One region of the Paenibacillus sp. Soil724D2 genome, then DNA from elsewhere that is predicted to be linked to it. Evidence: predicted binding sites of a transcription regulator. Region 1 holds the regulator's gene; the other holds the start of a gene.
What was found. Region 1 encodes Rex, which represses fermentation and respiration genes when NADH is low (regulators of the CRP and FNR family bind a similar motif). Its sites were predicted from a motif close to TTGTGAAATATTTCACAA; they were not measured.
Positions count from the first base shown of each region.

Region 2: the regulator Rex is predicted to act here: its motif matches at 5,142-5,159, upstream of adhE (bifunctional acetaldehyde-CoA/alcohol dehydrogenase).

Region 1 covers NZ_LMRY01000060.1:213,226-221,405, reverse strand. Annotated here, with positions in the region: gene panB (3-methyl-2-oxobutanoate hydroxymethyltransferase) at 1-647, shown strand, start outside; gene panC (pantoate--beta-alanine ligase) at 671-1,534, shown strand; gene panD (aspartate 1-decarboxylase) at 1,540-1,923, shown strand; gene ASG85_RS36125 (tetratricopeptide repeat protein) at 2,004-2,597, shown strand; gene dinG (ATP-dependent DNA helicase DinG) at 2,688-5,543, shown strand; gene ASG85_RS36115 (redox-sensing transcriptional repressor Rex) at 5,546-6,166, shown strand; gene ASG85_RS36110 (inorganic phosphate transporter) at 6,383-7,384, opposite strand; gene ASG85_RS36105 (DUF47 domain-containing protein) at 7,449-8,075, opposite strand.
Region 2 covers NZ_LMRY01000007.1:129,899-138,078, reverse strand. Annotated here, with positions in the region: gene ASG85_RS09735 (beta-propeller domain-containing protein) at 1-702, opposite strand, end outside; gene ASG85_RS09730 (EAL domain-containing protein) at 808-3,546, opposite strand; gene ASG85_RS09725 (NADH:flavin oxidoreductase) at 3,776-4,906, opposite strand; gene adhE (bifunctional acetaldehyde-CoA/alcohol dehydrogenase) at 5,299-7,905, shown strand; gene pflB (formate C-acetyltransferase) at 7,931-8,180, shown strand, end outside.

The DNA of each region.
Region 1 (8,180 bases):
AGACGCGAGCCGCGGTGCGTGGAGCTTCGAATACGTTCATTGTAGCGGATATGCCTTTCTTGACTTACCATGGAAGCTTGGACTCTACATTTCGTGGTGTTGCCCGATTAATGCAAGAGGGTGGAGCAAAGGCGGTTAAGCTGGAAGGCGGAGTTGAGATTGCGGCAACCGTCAAAGCGATCACGGAGGCTGGTGTGCCGGTCGTCGGACATCTGGGTTTAACTCCGCAATCTGTTCATCAACTTGGTGGATTCCGCGTACAAGGACGAAGTTCTGAACAAGCGGAAAAATTGCTCAGTGATGCTAAAGCACTTGAGGAAGCGGGAGCTTTCGCGGTGGTCTTAGAACTGGTAACTGATGAACTGGCCGAATGGATAACGAAGCAGCTATCGATTCCTACGATTGGAATTGGTTCTGGGGTTCATTGCGATGGCCAGGTGCTTGTTTATCATGATCTTCTCCAGTATGGTTCTGACAGTGCTGCCAGAAAGTTCGTAAAAGCATACGCGAATATAGGGGAAACTATTCGTGCAGGCATAGGGGAATATGTGAAAGAAGTGAAAGCACGGGCATTCCCTGCGCCAGAGCATACGTTTCATATGGACAACGATGTTGTTGAATACTTGTATGGCGATAAGGAGAAGTGAGAGGCATGGAAGCGATCCAGACAATGGAAGTGATTCATTCAATTGCTGATTTGCGTTCTCGCATAAGAGACTATCGACGCAAGAACGACCAATCTGTTGGGTTTGTACCCACAATGGGCTATTTACACGAAGGTCATGCTAGTTTGCTACGGAAAGCACGTGCTCAAAGTGGACTTGTCGTGCTAAGTATATTTGTTAATCCGCTTCAGTTCGGTCCAGGTGAGGATTTCGAGCGATACCCGCGCAATACGGAGCGGGACTTGCAATTAGCCGAAGCCGCGGGCGTTGACCTAGTGTTCATGCCATCTGTAAGCGAAATGTATCCATCACCGACGCGCACTACAGTCAGTGTGACTGGTCTTACCTCCAGACTGTGCGGAGCATCGCGCCCTGGACACTTTGACGGGGTCGCAACTGTCGTTAGCAAGTTGTTTCATATTGTGCAGCCTGATCAAGCCTTTTTTGGCCTTAAGGATGCCCAGCAGGTTGCTGTCATTGAGCAAATGGTGCGAGATCTCAATCTGGGCATCGAGATTGTTCCCTGTCCTATCTTGCGTGAAGCAGACGGGCTGGCCATGAGCTCGCGCAATGTGTATCTTTCTGAAGAAGAGCATAAGCAAGCTTTAGTTCTGTCTCAATCCTTACAAAAAGCAAAGTCATTTGTGGAATCACATTCAACTTTCACACCCCAGGAGCTTGAAGCCTTGGTCAGCCAACATATCGCTACTTCACCTTTAGCCGTCATTGACTATGTAGAGGTACTAGCTTATCCGACATTAGAACCCTTTGAAAATAGCCATCATACCGATTCTATGATAATTGCTTTGGCTGTCAAATTCGGCAAAACGCGTTTGATCGATAATTTAATTTTACAAGTAGGGAAGTGACTTCCATGTTTCGAACCATGATGAAAGCTAAAATCCACCGGGCAACTGTTACGGAAGCCAATTTGAATTATATCGGAAGCATTACGATTGATGAGGATTTGATCGATTTAGTTGGTATGCTGCCGAATGAGAAAGTGCAAATTGTGAACAACAATAATGGTGCACGTCTCGAAACTTATATTATTCCTGGGCCGCGCGGCACAGGTGTGATTTGTTTAAATGGGGCGGCAGCTAGGTTAGTTCAAACTGGTGATACGGTTATTATTATTTCTTATGCGATGATGACCGATGAAGAAGCGAAGAAACATCAACCGACGATTGCCATTATGGGTGAAAATAATAAAGTTGCGCAGCTTCTCAAAGAAGAAGAGCATTCCACCATCTTTTAAGAGGGATCACTTCCATGCATGAAATCGGCGCTGTTTACAAAGAATGAGGATAAGCTTTCGAAGCAAAGGTGGGATGCCAAATGTTTAAGCATTTATTTTCCACAATGAACGAGGTTTTGGAAGAAATCCAAAAAGAATATCCGAATAGTGACGTGGAAAAAAAGGCTGAGCTCGACGAACAATTGCAGGTGTTGAAAACGATGAGTGATGAGTTCATCGAGGCGTGGCTGCTTTTTGAGGAGAAGTTGGGAAAGTTTTATGGGGCCGTACCGATGAGTACCCAAACCCTTCATGATGAGCTGATGGATCTAGATGTGACTGGGAAGCAGACGGATGAATTCATGCGGGGCCAGGGATTTTACAAGCTTTATATGTACGATCAAGCGATCAAAGAATTCGAAGTTCTGATTCAAAGACAGCCAGATTTCTTGCTAGCCCGGGTGTATTTAGCGATGGGTCATTTGCGCAAAGGGGAGTTTGGAGAAGCGTACCAACACTTCAAGTTCCTTCTGCCCTTGACCGACAATACCAAGATGAAGGCCATTTCCTACAACGCAATGGGCTGCATTCAAGTGCAAAATCAGAATATGGAAAAAGCCTTTGAATATTTTCAAAAAGCTTATCACACCGATCCTTCTTGCATGGAGCCGCTGATCAATTTGGACGAATCCTAAAACGGAAGCGGCTAACTGGGTATTCCCTTTTCCTAATAAGATTTGGTATGCTAGGAGAAGTGCAGGACGAAAGGATTGAAGATACACGTCATGAAATTTGCAGTTTTGGATTTTGAAACGACAGGAAGTCAGCCTGCAGATGAAATTATTCAGGTTGGACTCGTCATTATAGATCAATTTCAAATTACTCACAGGTATACTTCTCTGGTCAAACCAGGGATAAGTATACCTTCTTCGATTACAACACTTACAGGGATAACGGAAGACATGGTTGCGGATGCTCCCCCACTTGACCAAGTCATGGCGGATATGTTTCCGCTATTGTTTGATTGTGTGCTTGTGGCGCACCATGCGGCTTTTGATTTATCCTTTTTGCAAAAAGGACTAACGAAAACAGGATACCCGCCTTTCTCAGGACGTGTGCTGGATACGATGGATTTGCTGCGTATCTTATTTCCATCAATTTCGAGTCTTCAGCTTAGCATGGTGGCTGGATTGTTCGGTATTGATCATGAAAGGCCACACCAAGCGGATAGCGATGCAGAAGTAACGGCAGCCATATGGATTATTTGTATGGAACGCTTGCTAAGGCTGCCGCTTCTTACAGTTCAACGCTTGCAGCATATTTTCGAAAATGGCAACAGCGATTTGGGTTGGTTCCTCGATGAAATATGTGTATACAAAGAGTCTATAACCAGTGTGGATATGGATACGAATCGATATTTCCGTCAATTTACACTTAATGTCACCGATTGGGGCGATGAGGAAGATACGCGCAGCGACGCCGATGCGGATGGTTTAGGTTCTTCCTTTACGGAGTTTCATCAAGGTTTGAAAACAGCCTTACGTGAAAAATTCGAGATCTTTGAAGACCGTGAATCCCAAGAGCAGATGATCCGGGAAGTTGAAAAGTCACTAAGGGCTGATCAGCATTTGATGATTGAAGCGGGAACAGGGACAGGGAAATCGCTAGGGTATTTAATACCATCCATTTATTATGGCATCAAGTATGAGAAGAAAGTGATTGTCTCTACGCACACGATTAACTTACAAGAACAGCTCCGTGAGCGGGACATTCCTCTCTTGAAGGAGATTTTCCCTATCCCTTTCAAAGCTGCTGTACTTAAAGGCAGAAGTCATTACTTATGCCTGCGTAAATTCGAGACAAAGCTAACAACAAGTGATTACGAGAATGGCAAGGAAGATCCGATCACGGCAGCGCAGATGGTTGTATGGCTTAGTGAGACGGAGCATGGAGATGAAGAGGAGCTGCATTTTGGCAATAAGGGTGCGCAGTTCTGGTATTCGGTTGCAAGTGACACTGATTCTTGTTTGAATCGCATGTGCCCTTGGTACAAGAAATGCTTCTATCATCGCGCTCGTAATGATGCCAATACGGCCGATGTAATTATTACGAACCATTCCCTCCTTTTCACGGATATGAAGGCTGAGAACCGCCTTCTACCGGCTTACAAGCACCTTGTCATTGATGAGGCGCATCACTTTGAAGAAGTGGCCAGTAAGCATCTTGGAATTGAGCTGCATTCTTCCGCATTTTATCATTCGTTGCTATGGCTATATAAAGATAATCGAAGTGGCCAATTACCGATGTTGCGGTTTCGATTGCAGAAATCGGATGAGCAGCAGGAACGCGCGGCCGCTTGGAGTCAAACTATCGATGGGCTCTTTCCCAAAATCGTGCAAATCAAAGAGGATTGGGATCGGCTTAGTGAAGCGCTCTATGAGCTGTTATCTTCTAGGAGCGATCCTTCGCAATCGGAAAACTCACAATACGTACTGCGGATGAAGCCCGAAACGCTTCCACCCGAATGGCGAGAGCTTTTGATCATGGAAGACAATATTTATTTGAATGCGAATGATTTACTGCGCACGCTTGATAAATTGTTAAATGAAGTGAAGGACATGCAGGAAGTTTTTGGAGTCCAAGGTTTAGTCACTGATTTGAATGGCACGGTAAAGGAGCTATACAACCATCGAGATGCCCTGCACTTTTTTATGAAAATGGCTGATGAGGGTTATGTGTATTGGATGGAAGCGGGTACCTATGCCAAATCGAAGTCACTGCAGCTCGTATCGGTGCCTACGGATGTAAGTGGTTTGCTGCAGCAGCATTTCTTTGAGACCAAAGACAGTATTATCCTGACCTCCGCGACGTTGTCTGTTAATAAATCTTTTCAATATTCAGCGGATCAATTAGGGTTAGTTATCCCTGAGGATGAAGAATCGGGCAAGCTGAAAACTGTTCAATTGCCATCTCCTTTTAATTATAGAGAACAAGCTCTCGTCGTCATTCCGCGGAACTTCCCAACAATCAAAGGTGCCGGTGATCCTATTTTTATCAACGCACTTATTGAGTCGCTCAGTGATGTTGCGCGAATTACCAAAGGACGAATGTTGATTTTGTGCACTTCGAATCGTATGCTTAAGCAAATTTATGCCGGCATGAAGGATCTCTTGAAGCCACATGGAATTACCGTGCTCGGGCAGGGGGTCGACAGCGGTAATCGGAGTAAACTGACCCGGATGTTCCAAGATAACAAAATGTGTGTCCTTCTGGGCACCAGCTCGTTCTGGGAGGGTGTCGATATTCCAGGAGATGCGTTAAGTTGTCTTGCTATTATAAGATTGCCGTTTCAACCGCCAAATCACCCTCTTGTTGAGGCTAAGTGTGAAAATATTAAGAAGCGCAACGAGAATCCATTTATGAAATTTTCTGTGCCGCAGGCTGTCATTCGATTTAAGCAGGGCTTTGGCCGACTTGTTAGACGTGCATCCGATAAAGGCATCGTTATCATCTATGATACTCGTGTCATTGATACGTATTATGGCAAGCACTTCCTTTATTCATTGCCTGGTCCGAAGATTGAGCATATGACGACCGAGCAAATGTTACCTAGGATTGAAGAGTGGATGGGGGAGGCATAGCGTTGAAAACACAAAAAATATCGGAAGCCGTCGTTCGGAGGCTGCCCATTTATTTACGCTTTCTGAATGAACTTGCAATGAAAAATGTCTCGACGGTATCTTCGCAGGATTTGGGTCAAAAGCTCGATCTGAATCCGGCACAGATTCGCAAGGATTTGGCTTATTTCGGGGAATTTGGCAAAAAGGGAATCGGCTACGACATTGCTTACTTGATTGAGAAGATTAGACAGATCCTGAAGCTGGATCGACATATTCAAGTTGCTCTTGTTGGAGCGGGTAACCTAGGCCGCGCTTTATGCAATTATAATACTTACTTACGGAATGATATGAAGATTGTCGCCGTTTTTGATGCAATGCCAAGCAAGGCAGGGGAGTCGATTAACAATTTAGTTGTTCAACCGATGCATGAGATGAAGAAGGTTCTATCTGAATTAGGCGTTCGTATCGGCATCATTACCGTTCCTGCGAACGAAGCTCAAAATGTAGCCAATCAATTCGTAGACTGCGGGATCGAAGCGATATTGAATTTTGCTCCGGTCATTATTAAAGTTCCTCCTGAGGTGCGTGTACATCATGCGGATTTTACAACAGAATTGCAAAGTTTAGCTTATTATTTGGATTAGAAAGCCACATCCAGCTTTCAAGCTTTCGTGACAGTAGATGGGCTATAGGTTTAAGATGTTCAATTGCGAATAGGGATTAAAGAACAATTGTGGATTCATATAAAAAAAGGAGCTAAGCACATACAAGCCGCTTAGCTCCTTTTTCATTCGAATTTTTAAACAATTGGATCTGTCCCACACATCTATAATGTTACTCTTGAGACAGCCTATTTATTTTTAGAATATGAGTCTGAACAGCACGAAGTAAATCGAGAATGCGAGCGCGATGCTGATTGGAATCGTAATAATCCAAGTGATTAACATGCGGCCAACCGTGCCCCATTGAACTTCATGGAAGCGCATGACACTGCCTGTCCCGATAATCGCGGAGGAAATAACATGCGTCGTTGATAATGGTTTACCCAAGTGTGTAGAGAATTGAATAACGAGTGATGACGTTAAGTCCGATGCAAAGCCATTAATCGGCTCGATTTTAACAATCTTACCAGAAACGGTTTTAATAATTCGCCATCCACCGATGGATGTTCCAAGTCCCATTGCTAAAGCGGCAGCAATTTTCACCCACAGCGGCACTTCCAAATCTGTTTGAACACCAGCTGCGACTAAACCAAACACGATAATGCCCATTGCTTTTTGTGCGTCGTTTCCACCGTGGGAGTATGAGAGTAATCCCGCAGATAAAATTTGCAAGGTACGGAACACGCGATTTAGCTTTGATCTTGATGTATTCCCCGACCATATTACAATGTACTTGATTAAGATCATAATTAGGTAACCAAGGGCGAAAGCGATAATAGGCGATAAAAGCAAAATGATAATAATTTGGGTAAAACCACCCCAATTCACCGCATGAACCCCAGCACCAGCAATGACAGCTCCAGCTAGAGAACCAAGGAGTGTATGAGAAGAAGATGAGGGAATGGACAGATACCATGTCAACAAGTTCCAGATAATAGCTGCAAGTAAGGCAGCGATGACGATTTCAACCCCGTTTTCAATTTTGGCAGGATTGGCTATGCTTCCTCCAACGGTTTTGGCAACCTTAGAGGAAACCATGGCTCCGACAAAGTTGAGTGTGGCAGCCATAATGATGGCAACACGCGGGCTCAAGGCACGCGTGGAAATGGAAGTTGCAATAGCATTAGCTGTATCGTGAAATCCATTAATGAAATCAAAAAGTAAGGCAAGCACAACGATGACGATTAAATAAGTTAACATGATTTCCTCCTAAGAGTTTTCCATTTGGAAAACTATCTTCGTACACATAAGACACGATTGTGCCTTATGAATAGCGAAGTACAACGCTATCAAGGATATTGGCTACATCTTCACAAGCATCTGTTGTTTCTTCCAAACGCTCATAAATTTCTTTTAATTTAAAATCTTCGTAGAGGTCTTTACGTGTGATGAAAATTTGGCGAATTCCTTCGCGCATCAAACGGTCTCCGTCATTCTCGAGGGAATTAATAGCAACCGTATGCTCAGGAATTTGCATGTATTTTTTCTTCGCTAGAAGCTTGAACGCATCCAGCATATGCTGGCAAGAGTCTACAATGACAGCCGAAAACTCTTTCATATAAGAATCTGTATGGGATACAGAAAGATAGTCGAAACGAGCAATTGTAGCTTCAATACCATCTGTTACGTCATCCACTTTGGAGGCTAGAACCATAATATCTTCACGATCAATCGGAGTAATAAATACTTTGTTTAAACCTTTGAAAATTTCGTGAGTAATGGAATCGCCTGCATGCTCTAAATCGTTGATGGCTTTTACATACTCAATCGGCGGTTTATCACCCATCATAGCTGTGCGAAATAGTTGAGCAGTTTGCAATGCGTTCTCTGCAGCACGGATGAGAAGTTGTAAGAAATCAACTTCATTCTTTTTCGTGAATAACGTTGTCATATAATCCTCCTATATTTTACTATATGTACTAAGTTTTGATCGAATATATAAGATAAACAGACCAAATGGTTGAAAAAACTCACAAAGTTAAAAGTATCATAACAA
Region 2 (8,180 bases), on a different contig from region 1:
GTACGTTCCATCTGTCTTGACGACATCGGATTCATCCACGCCTTGCACTTGCACATTCGTGCTGGAGTAGTCGGGTGCCGCTGCCCTGGCCGAATCTTGGACTGCAGCAGCAGCACCGGCACTAGCTGGAGCCGAAGCGATACCGGAGGTGGTTTCAGATTTAGCTTGTTTGGTTAGTAAACTAACTCTGGCGGACCCACTGCTTTCATTCTGCGTCAAAAGTGTGACCAAGTGGTCATAGGTACCGACTACAGGCAAGCTGTCCGCCTGCTTCGTGATGTTCACTGAATTGGTAGCGGAATCCCAGCGAACAACATGATTTGCGCTTTCCATAAAGAAGCGCAGCGGAACGTACATAGATCCATTTACCATTTGCGTGCTGCCGTAAATGGTGTTTGCTTTACCGTTCACGTAGGCAAAATCCGAATTCAATGACAGCTTAAGCTCGTACCCGTTCCCAGTAACAACGGCAAGCCGCTCGGCTTCATTCCATGTCACTTCCATGCTTAAAGCCTTTGCAAGATCTCGAACAGACGCCATTAGAATACCGTCTATTAATTTAGGCTGCAGTGAGAACGTGATCGGCTGGCCCTCAAACCGGACAACTGGTGCCTGATTGGCGTTAGTGGTAACGGGAACAAAGGCGGACGTTAAGATCGTAGCGGATAGCAGGAGGCCGGCGGCCAAAGCTTTTTTCTTCATCTTCTTCATCCTTTTCATGTGTTTTGAGGATTTCCATTATTTTCATCTATATCCTCTTAACGGATGAGCTTTCTGATTTGTTTCAGTGGTTCGAAAATATTTTAACTACTCCGAATAAATAATCTTAGCAATGCTATCCGCAGACATCGGAAGACCCAGAAAATATCCCTGCGCTTCATGACAACCATAGTTCATTAAAAGATTAAGCTGATCCTCAGACTCGACGCCTTCAGCGATTACCTTTAGATTTAAATTGATACCCAAGGCGATGATGGTCTTCACTATGTTTTGATCGCTTATATCATTCGACAAGTCTTTAATAAATGTTCGATCTATTTTAATGCGGTCGATTGGGAAGTTCTTCAAATACGCCAATGAACTAAACCCCGTGCCAAAATCATCAATGGAAATACTTACGCCAATGCCTTTCAGTTTGGAAAGCAGCATCGTTGCACGGTCAAGATTCATAGTAATGCTTTCCGTAACTTCAATTTCTAAGAAATGGGGATCCATGCCTGTTTCATTCAAAATCTTGGTAATCAATTCAATTAAGTCCGGTTCGTACATCTGCCTCGAGGATAGATTGACGGACATTTTAAATGTACGTCCAAAATGGTTATGATCCATCCATAACCGCCACTGTTTGCAGGCTTCATGCAAGACCCATTTCCCGATTGGAACAATAAGTCCAACTTCTTCGGCAAATGGAATAAATTGCAAGGGAGAGACGATTCCCTTCTCTGGATGATTCCACCGAATTAATGCTTCTACACCAATGAATTCTTTCGTTGCTATATCATATTGCGGTTGATAAACAAGTGCAAATTCATTGTTGTCTAATGCTTTTCTTAGATTTCTGTAGAGTTCTACATGTTCAGAGGCGGGATACTCATTCTCTTTTACATAAAACTGGTATAAATTTTCCCCCTGGTTCTTCGCCTGATACATCGCGATATCTGCCTGTTTGATCAATGTTTCAAAAGTGCTCCCATCAAAAGGAAACATGCTGATCCCGATACTAGTCGAGATATATAAATCTTGATCTTGAATACGAAAGGGGATGGTCAATGCAACCATAATTGATTTAGCAATAACTTCAGTTTCCTCTTTGGATGTGTTGGGTAACATGATAGTGAATTCGTCTCCGCCTTGACGTGAGACAACGCCTTTATTCATAATCATGTTTTTCAAACGATCAGAAACATTCTGCAGTAGAACATCTCCTGAGGAGTGCCCCATGGAATCGTTGATCATTTTGAAATGGTCTAAATCAAGATAAAGCACGGAAACGATTTGATCGTTTTGTTTGGCTTCAACAATGACTTTTTCGAGCATATGTTGGAACGATTTTCGATTCGGAAGTTCTGTTAAAGAATCATGAAAAGCCATGTGACGGATGGTTGCTTCCGCTTTATCCCGTTCAATCACCAAACTTACAAGATATGCCGCCCGTTCAATCAATTTAAGCTCATAGGTTTGGGGAGAATGCGGAGTTTTATAATACATGGCAAATGTTCCAAGTACCTGATTTTTTTTATCCGTTATCGGTACAGACCAACAAGCTCTAAGCCCGTGAACGAATGCAATCTCGCGAAAATCATCCCATAGAGGATCATTCCCAATATCAGAAACTATGATTTTGGTATTGTAGAAAGCGGCTGTGCCGCATGAACCTACGGCGGGTCCTATTTCCACTCCATCTATCGCATGAATATAGGATTCTGGCAGGTTTGGTGCTGCATAATGTTTCAACCGTTCGTTTTCCAATAAAAGAATCGAACAAATAGCGCCGCTTTGTTGTTCGACTAATTCAATAATTCGATGCAAAATATCAGCAATGAGTTTTCCTTTTGCTATCATTTCCAATATATCATTTTGACCTAATAAGTTATCTTGTACTAACTTCCGATCCGTAATGTCGCGGCCAATAACAATGAGCCATTCTCGGTTTCCGCTATGATCAAAAAGGGGCACTTTGGTATATTCAACCATCATACTTGCACCATTGGAACGTTTAATTTCTTCCTCGAAAATGATTGCTTTTCGTGCCTGCCAAGCTTCTTGATCCGTTTCTTCACATGTAATGAACATTTCTCTGTAAAATTCATTGGTTTTTTGGAAATCGCTGTTCGTTTTACCTTTGTAGGTATCTTGATCTAACTCAAATAGTCGAAGAACCGTATTGTTCGCTTCGATCCATCTACCTTTTCCATCTTTAAAAACAACAATGTCAGGCATAGTATGTATTAATGTTAGTAAATTCTGCTCGCTTATTTTTAATTTTTTCTCTTCCAACAATCGTATTAGCTCAGCAGATGCCCTAAACGAGAAAATTTTCATAATCGTTTCTGCAAGAGACCGGTCATGAAGAGGTTGATCATTCATCACAACAAGGATGCCAATTACAGTACCATTGACATGTAAAAGAGGAATCCCCAGATAGCTTTGAATATCAAATTTGGTCAAATCTGAGTCCAAAGGAAATATATGCTGCACACAATCTTGATAGCAGCACAGACGCTTTTCATTTACAACATTTTCACAAGGGGTATGTTCCAGATTATATTCAAATTGCTCTATCATTGCTCCTTGCTTGTACATGGCGATTGTTTTTGCACAGTGATGATCAACTTCAGCAATGAAAGCATAAGAGCATTTTAAAACGCGAGCTAAATATTGTACCAAGTGAATAAAAAAGCTTTCTGCGCCATCACCTTCAATACCCTGCTCTATATCGAGAATGGTTTTTTTGAGGTAATCATTTTCATTCTGTAAGGCAATGAAAGCTTCAGCAGTATTACTTGGTTTAAGGTCTATATTAGGGCTATTAAATTGCTTTTTCATATGTTCTCCTGAAGTAGTTAATAGTACCTATAAAATTCGACAAAAAATGATAAACTCCTTCCTCTGAGGCGCTTAATCGAACGACGCGCCTAGCGCTGATGGGAGTTGACAATAATCTGGAAACTGGAAACGCAATCTATATATGTTAGGGCTGAGTTTATTTTTAACCACATGGCTGGACATAAAAAAATGACTCCCATGAATAGGAGTCATTCTAGGACACCCGTAATTAATAGAGTGTTCTGGTTGATTCAGGAGTGAAGGGCAGAAGTTCATTCATGCGGCCATCGCGAATCTTGTTGGCCCATTCGGGATCATGCAGCAAAGCGCGGCCGACAGCGACCAAGTCAAATTCGCCTTGTTCCAATCGCTCCAACAGATTCCCAAGATGCACAGCATTCGCTCCTGCGCCTTCATGGAATAGCTTTGTGAATTCAACATCCAATCCGACGGAGCCGACGGTGATGGTCGGTTTGCCTGTTAGCTTCTTAGTCCAGCCGGCAAGGTTCAGAGAGGAGCCTTCAAATTCAGGTTCCCAGAATCGTCGGGAAGAGCAATGGAACAGATCGACACCGGCATTAACCAATGGAGCCAAGAATTGCGCAAGTTCCTCCGGTGTGTTCGCTAACTTGGCTTCATAATCAGAACTCTTCCATTGGGAGAATCTGAACACGATAGGAAATTCGGGGCCGACTGCACGTCGGCAAGCCTCGATGACTTCAACAGCGAATCGGGTGCGGGCAACCAAGCTTCCACCATAGTGGTCAGTACGCTGATTCGTTTTCTCCCAGAAGAATTGGTCAATTAAGTAACCGTGTGCGCCATGCAGCTCGATACCGTCAAATCCGATTCGTTTAGCGTCGGCAGCAGCTTGCGCGTATGCAGCGACAAGCTCGCCAATTTCTTCTATGGTTAGCGGTTCAGATACCTTCTCTCCCGTCAAATCGAGTCCGGACGGACCTACGGGAAGCACCTCAGGATTCGGTTCGCTTCCAACATTGCGTGCCATCCCTACATGCCATAGCTGCGGAATGATTTTACCTCCTGCCTCGTGTACGCCGGCTGCTACTCTTGCCCAACCTTGCAAGGCAGCTTCGCCGTGGAAATTCGGCCAGTTCGTGCTTGCGCCAGCAACCGGATGGTTGATGAGCGTTCCTTCTGTCACAATGAGTCCGACACCGTGCTCGGCCCGACGGCGATAATAATCCGCAACGTTTTGTCCCGGAACCCCCCCAGGCGAGAATCCACGTGTCATGGGGGCCATAACGATTCGGTTGGCCAATGCCAAATGTTCCGCACGGAAAGGCTCGAATAAGGAATGTGCCGAAACGGAGCTAGCAGGGCTATTCTGATTTGTCATACGTTGATCTCCTTTAAAACATCATTTCATCGAAGGAACCTTGGCTCCAGCGGTGATAAGCTTAGAATACCATAAATTCAGACTAAGTTCATTGGAATACATTATTTATTAGGTGAAGCGGTAAAAAGGAGGAGTGATCCTTCTTTTTTATGCATGAAAAAGAAACTCTGTTTTTTTATGAAAAACGAATGGGGGCGCACGCTGTAACAAACTGTCGCCTTACTTGCAAATTAGCATGTGAAAATATTCACAAATTGTTCAAGGAATTAATCATTCTAACCCCTCATCTTGTGATTTTTGTCATAGTTAGGGGTCTTAATTAAGTTTACTCTAAAGGTAGAACAACAAGATAACGGCTTCACATGGATTGAAAATAAAGGAGTGAATGAACCATGACAACAAAAGAAGCGAAGATGATTGAACAGATTTCTGCTCAAGACGAAGTTAACGAGTTGGTAGCCAGAGCGAAGGTAGCTCAACAGCAATTTCTGAAGTTGGATCAAATGCAGGTTGACCAAATTATACAGCAAATGGCATTAGCCGGCATCGATAGGCACATGGTTCTCGCTAAGCTTGCTGTGGAAGAAACCGGTCGGGGTGTGTACGAAGATAAAATCACCAAGAATTTATTTGCTACGGAATATATCTACCACAGCATTAAAAATAACAAGACGGTTGGTGTGATTGAGGAAAACTCGTATGAGAACTACCGAATGGTGGCTGAGCCCGTGGGCATTATCGCTGGTGTGACGCCTGTCACCAATCCGACTTCGACGACGATGTTCAAGTCATTAATCGCGGCAAAAACCCGCAACCCAATCATATTCGCCTTCCATCCATCTGCACAGCAATCCAGCAGCGCGGCTGCAGCGACATTACTGGAGGCAGCTGTTAAAGCGGGCGCACCGGAGCATTGCATTCAATGGGTAAAGCATCCCTCTGTGGAAGCTACCCAACTGTTGATGAATCATCCGGACGTAGCGCTAGTTCTTGCAACGGGAGGCTCATCGATGGTGAAGGCAGCTTACAGTACTGGAAAGCCAGCCTTGGGTGTTGGACCGGGCAATGTGCCTTGTTTCATTGAGAAAACGGCGAATTTGCAGCAAGCTGTGAACGACTTGATCTTATCGAAGACGTTTGACAATGGGATGATTTGCGCCTCTGAACAAGCAGTTATTATTGAAGAATCGGTTTACGCGGATACAAGAAAGTTGATGACTGAACAGGGTTGTTACTTCTTAAATAAAGAAGAAACGGAGGCTGTTTCCAAATTAGTGATTAACGCTGAGAAGTGTGCGGTTAATGCGGTAATTGTAGGTCAACCTGCTCCGAAAATCGCTGAGATGGCTGGAATTAAGGTTCCTGCGGCTACGAAAATACTAGTCGCGGAATTAGCCGGCGTTGGTGAGGCATTTCCACTATCAGCTGAAAAACTTAGCCCTGTACTCGCTTGTTACAAAGTGAAGAATGCTGAGCAAGGCATTGATCGGGCTGTGGAAGTAGTCAAATTCGGCGGTATGGGACATTCCTCCGTCATTCATTCCCAGAATGCAGAGGTCATCCAGGCGTTCTCTAATAAGCTTCAAACAGGACGTATCATTGTCAATTCACCTTCCACTCACGGTGCTATCGGAGACATATATAATACAAACTTGCCTTCCTTGACACTAGGCTGCGGTTCATACGGTCATAACTCCACAACTTCTAACGTAAGCGCCGTGAATCTGATCAATGTGAAGCGCGTTGCTTACCGCACCGTTAATATGCAGTGGTTCAAAATACCGCCAAAGGTTTATTTTGAAAAAGGAGCTACACAGTATTTAGAAAAAATGCCTGACATTACACGGGTAATGATTGTTACGGATCCGATGATGGTAAAGCTTGGTTACGTAGAACGTGTGGAATATTATCTCCGCAAACGAAAGCTGCCTGTCTATATCGAAGTGTTCTCGGATGTGGAGCCTGATCCATCTGTTGAAACGGTGGAACGCGGCCGGGCACAGATGGCAAGCTTCCAGCCGGATTGCATTATTGCGTTAGGCGGCGGGTCACCGATGGATGCGGCTAAAGCCATGTGGTTGTTCTACGAATACCCAGATACTAGCTTTGATGCCTTAAAGCAAAAATTCATGGATATCCGTAAACGGGTTTACAAATATCCGCGTCTAGGGCGCAAAGCGAAATTCGTCGCGATTCCTACGACATCTGGGACTGGCTCGGAAGTGACGTCTTTTGCCGTGATTACAGATAAGGAGAAGGGCAATACCAAGTATCCACTGGCTGATTATGAGCTTACACCTGACGTTGCCATCATTGATCCTGATTATGTGTACAGCTTGCCGAAGACTGCCGTAGCCGATACGGGAATGGACGTCCTAACTCATGCCATTGAAGCGTATGTGTCCGTAATGGCGAATGATTATTCCGATGGTTTAGCGATGAAAGCCATCCAGTTGGTATTCCAAAATCTAGAGAAATCGTTTGCCACAGCAGATCCTATTGCACGTGAGAAAATGCATAATGCTTCAACAATCGCAGGTATGGCCTTTGCAAATGCCTTCCTAGGCATTAATCACAGCTTGGCGCATAAATGGGGCGGAGAATACCACACCGCACATGGACGCACAAACGCGATTTTGATGCCGCATGTGATTCGCTATAATGCCCAAAAACCGACGAAATTCACTTCGTTCCCGAAATACGATCACTTCATAGCCGATCAACGCTATGCGGAAATTGCGCGTATGCTAGGGCTACCAGCAAAGACAACGGAAGAAGGAGTAAACAGTCTTATCGAGGCTATCCGTAAGCTGAATAAAATCCTGGGTATTCCTGAGAAATTCCAGGATTTGGGGTTCAATGCGGAACAATTCGAGACGCGTGTAGATTACTTGGCGGATCGGGCGTTTGAAGATCAATGTACAACAGCGAATCCTCGGATGCCGCTTGTGACTGAGCTCGCTGACGTTTATCGCAATGCTTTTTACGGAAAGTTTTAATCGGGAAATTGAAGGAGGAACCATCATGGCAATACGAGAAGATGAATTAAAAACAGGTCGTTGTTGGGATGGGTTTGTTAAAGGGAAATGGGAAACGGCCATTGATGTGAAAGATTTTATCGATAAAAATATAACGGTTTACGAAGGAGATCATTCCTTCTTGGCAGGTCCTACAGAAGCTACAGATGAGCTGTGGCTCCTAATCAGTATGCTAACGCGCAAGGAGAGAGAAAATGGTGGTGTATTGGATATCGATGTCCAGACGGTGTCCACAA